2 regions of the Terribacillus sp. 7520-G genome follow, and region 2 is predicted to be linked to the other one. Evidence: a T-box and tRNA genes for the amino acid it is inferred to sense, from the RefSeq annotation. Region 2 holds a T-box; the other holds one or more tRNA genes.
The links. The T-box of region 2 lies ahead of alaS (alanine--tRNA ligase). A T-box ahead of a tRNA ligase gene usually reads a tRNA of that ligase, here a tRNA-Ala.

Region 1: it encodes a tRNA-Ala, which carries the amino acid that the T-box ahead of alaS (alanine--tRNA ligase) is inferred to sense. The anticodon was not compared.

Annotation. Positions count from the first base shown of each region.
Region 1 covers NZ_NQFP01000010.1:24,577-26,778, reverse strand. The annotation lists gene CHH53_RS04285 (nicotinate phosphoribosyltransferase) at 1-192, shown strand, start outside; gene nadD (nicotinate (nicotinamide) nucleotide adenylyltransferase) at 194-808, shown strand; tRNA gene CHH53_RS04275 (tRNA-Ala) at 876-948, opposite strand; gene CHH53_RS04270 (exonuclease domain-containing protein) at 1,103-1,981, shown strand; gene CHH53_RS04265 (hypothetical protein) at 2,027-2,202, shown strand, end outside.
Region 2 covers NZ_NQFP01000019.1:41,362-43,563, forward strand. The annotation lists gene alaS (alanine--tRNA ligase) at 1-1,347, opposite strand, end outside; T-box leader at 1,401-1,613, opposite strand; gene CHH53_RS07470 (AI-2E family transporter) at 1,656-2,202, opposite strand, start outside.

The DNA.
Region 1 (2,202 bases), on a different contig from region 2:
GGCGAGCTCGTCTATGAGCTGCCATCACTGAAAGAGACGCGTGAATATGTGAAGCACAGCCTCACCTATCTATGGGATGAATATAAACGGACACATAACCCCGAAGCGTATCCTGTCGACTTGAGCACAGCTTGCTGGAACAATAAGATGCAATTGATTGAACACATCAAGTCACAGCTGGAGGAGAAGTGATATGGGGAAAATCGGAATTTATGGTTCTTCCTTCGATCCGATTACCAATGTCCATTTATGGACCGCCAGCACGGTAGCCCATCGCTGCAAGCTGGATAAGGTGATCTTCCTGCCTTGCTCCAGTAAGCGGAAGGATAAAAAACTCAATACGACCGACGAACATCGTTGGCAAATGGTTCAGATGGCTATACAGGATAATGACCGTTATATTGCCGATGATTACGAAATGAAGCAAGAAGCCTGGAATGCGTATACCGAGCAGACACTGAAGCATTTCAAGGAAGTCTATCCAGATGATGAGATATATTTCATCATGGGTGCAGATCTGCTTGAGGATATCGGAGCAGGCAAATGGGGAAATAGCGAAGAACTGGTGCGTGATAATCGATTCATCGTCATGGCCCGTAACGGTATTGATATGCTGAAAGTCATCAGTCGTTCACCGCTTTTGCGCAACCATGATGACGGCCAAACCTTTCATCTGATTGATAAAGGGCTGGCGATGGAAATCAGCTCCACTTATATCCGCGATGAGCTCGCTGTTGGAGGAGAGCCGAGATATTTGCTGCCGGAGAGCTGTTATCGGTATATCAAGGAGCATCGGATATATGGATGATAGATCATTTCATTGGGAAAAACGAAAAAGAGGCATAAATCAGTATGCCTCTTTTTCGCTATCTTAGTGGAGCATAGCGGGCTCGAACCGCTGACCTCTTCGCTGCCAGCGAAGCGCTCTCCCAGCTGAGCTAATGCCCCGTATGTAATTGATGATCCGTCACAAAAGTATTATAGCGCTTCTTTGCGTTTCTGGCAATATCTTTTTTGCAAGCATGATTGTCGGACTCTATCGGCTGCTATGATATAATCTAAATAATATAATGTCGATTTGGAGGACGATGGAGTGCGGTTTGTGAGTATAGATTTCGAGACGGCGAATCGGTATTGGTCCAGTGCTTGTTCGGTCGGTGTTGCTGTAGCGGATGAGACAGGTGTGATGGAGGAATGGTACACACTGATCAACCCGCTGATGGATTTTGAAGATCAGAACATCCAGGTGCATGGGATTCTTCCGCGTGATGTGGAGGATGCGCCGACGTTCAAGGAAATCTGGCCCAAGCTGAGCAGCTATCTGGCCGGCAATGTCGTCATTGCGCATAATGCCAGCTTTGATATGGGTGTGATTCGCAAGGCTGCGGCACGTTTTGGATTGGAGATGCCGGATTTTGATTATCTTTGTACGCGGATCATCGGCAAGAAGGTGTGGCCGGATATGGAGAACCATCGGCTGAATACCTTGGCTGCCAGCAAGGATATCAGCTTTGCGCACCATAATGCCATGGAGGATGCACGAGTGGCAGCGAATATCTTCCTTCATGCGATGGCTGATTCAGGTGCACAGAGTATCGAGGAGCTGACCAAAGTATTGAAGGTGAAGCAAAAAAGCATCCATGATACAAGCTCCTCTGGCAGCAGGTCACGATATGGGGATATCAAGCCTCAGACGGATCAATTCGATCCGGCCCATCCGTTCTACCGGAAGCAGGTGATGTTCACCGGGACGATGAAAAGCTTGAAACGGAAGGATGCGATCCAAAAGCTGGTCAATGTAGGCGGCGTGCATACAGACAGGATGGATGCGTCTACACGGTATCTCGTTGTCGGAGCAAGGGATTATGAAAAGTTCGCTGCTGGCAAGAAAACGAGCAAGCTTGTGCAAGCGGAGCGGATGATTGAGAATGGGAGACCATTGCGAATCATATCAGAGGAAAAGTTCCTATCATTGGTATAAGGAGTTCTCATCGGGAGGACTCCTATTTTTACTGGGAGAGATGATATGTTTGAAATAATGGAAACGGATATTGCGGCAGGAACGTATAAGCCAATGGTTGAAAGATTATGCGATGTCTGCGACACATTCACATTTGCTGTACTGCCTAAGCGGATGATGGGGCAAACAGAATCGCTCCGCCGGCTGTTGACAGAGCTGGATCCATATTTAAAAGAGGTCGT
Region 2 (2,202 bases):
ACTGTCCTGTACATGCATGCTGTTCACTTTCTGACGAGCTTCACGGGCACGTTCCCGCTGCTGTTTCATCTCTTCTTCAAAACCGGCTTCATCGATAATGAAGCCCTCCTCTTCACTGACATATTCCTCCGTCAATTCTTTCGGGAAGCCATATGTGTCATACAGACGGAATACTTCTGTGCCAGGGAAGACGTTGCTTCCCTTCTCCTTTTCTTCCGCGACGATACGATTGAGGATGTTCAAACCATCAGCAAGTGTTTCATGGAATCTTTCTTCCTCTGTCTGGATGACAGTTTCGATGAATTCGCGTTTTTCCAGGATTTGCGGATAGAAAGCATCCATGATGTCACCAACGACAGGGACAAGTTCCTTCATGAACGGTTTCTCTATTCCGATATTCTTCGCATAGCGCACCGCCCGGCGGATCAAGCGGCGCAGCACATAGCCGCGGCCTTCGTTGGAAGGAAGCGCACCATCACTGATTGCAAAGGAAACAGTACGGATATGATCGGCAATGACCTTGAACGCCGTATCATCTGCAGGGGTATGGCCATATTTGACTTTTGCAAATTCTGACGTTTTCTCGATGATCGGCATGAATAAGTCTGTTTCGAAATTCGTTTTTGTATCCTGGATGACACATACCATCCTCTCCAGGCCCATACCGGTATCGATGTTCTGTTTTGGAAGCGGTGTGTACGTGTGATCCGGGTTATGGTTGAATTGACTGAAAACAAGGTTCCATATTTCCAAATAACGCTCGTTTTCACCGCCTGGGTAAAGCTCGGGATCAGATGGATCATTGCCATATTCTTCGCCGCGGTCATAGAAAATCTCCGAATTGGGACCACTTGGACCTTCGCCGATATCCCAGAAGTTCTCTTCCGTGCGGATGATCCGCTCCTCTGGAAGACCGACAAGGTCACGCCACATCTGATAAGCTTCCTCGTCTTCCGGGTGAACGGTAACGGATAGACGCTCCGGATCAAAGCCGATCCACTTTTTATCAGTCAGGAACTCCCATGCCCACAGGATTGCTTCCTTCTTGAAATAGTTACCGATCGAGAAGTTCCCAAGCATTTCAAAGAACGTATGATGGCGTGCAGTGAAGCCGACATTTTCGATATCATTTGTACGGATGCTTTTCTGTGCATTGACGATGCGCGGATTCTCGGGCACGACCCGTCCGTCAAAATATTTCTTCAGTGTTGCAACTCCGCTGTTGATCCATAGCAAGGATGGATCATCGACCGGTACCAATGAAGCACTCGGCTCGATGCTGTGTCCTTTCTCCTTGAAGAAATCGAGGAATTTCTGTCTTACTTCAGCAGACGTTAATTTTTCCATGAAAAAGCCTCCTTTATTATGTAAACATACAAAAAACTCCCGTGCCTGCCATTTGCAGGGACGAGAGTATGATCGCGGTACCACCCTGATTATAAGCCAAAAAACGGCCTATCACCTTTAAGCGCAGATAACGGTGCGCATCCGATAAGGATTAACTCAGAGCTCCGGTATAGCTTTCCATCACGCTTTTATGGAGATTCTCGCAGCCAAGGAATCTCTTCTCTTGATAAAAGGACGTCATGTACTGGTACCTTCATCGCTTTTCACTATAAATCTAAGCGTAAGTATAGAGAAAAAAGCGGATTTTGTCAAACATCCGGCTCCTTTGCCGTATCCACGCATGCTTTCAAAATGGTCAGGACAGGCACAGCAGCGATCATACCGATAATACCCCCTAGTTCACCGCCGACAAGCAAGGCGAAAATGATCAGCAGCGGATGGATATGGATGCTTTTGCCGACAATGAAAGGAGAAAGCAGGTTCCCTTCGATCAATTGGATGATGAACACCGTGATACCAGCAAGCAGGGCTGTTTTCGGACTGATTGTTAGTCCTACCAATACAGCTGGCACCGCTCCGATGATCGGACCGAAATAAGGGATGATATTGGTCGTCCCGACCAGCAAAGCCAGTATCAGGGAATATGGCAGCTTGATCAGTGTGAAAGCAGTCCAGGTCAAAAGGCTGATGATGCAGCTGACAAGCAGTACCCCCCTGATGTAATGACCCAGATTATTATCGATCCTCAGCACCAAGCTCTTGACCTTGCTGCGGTAACGGCGCGGCAGGAGCATAAGGCCTGCATGACCGATTTTATCCGTATCTTTCAGCATATAAAAGACAATGACCGGTGTA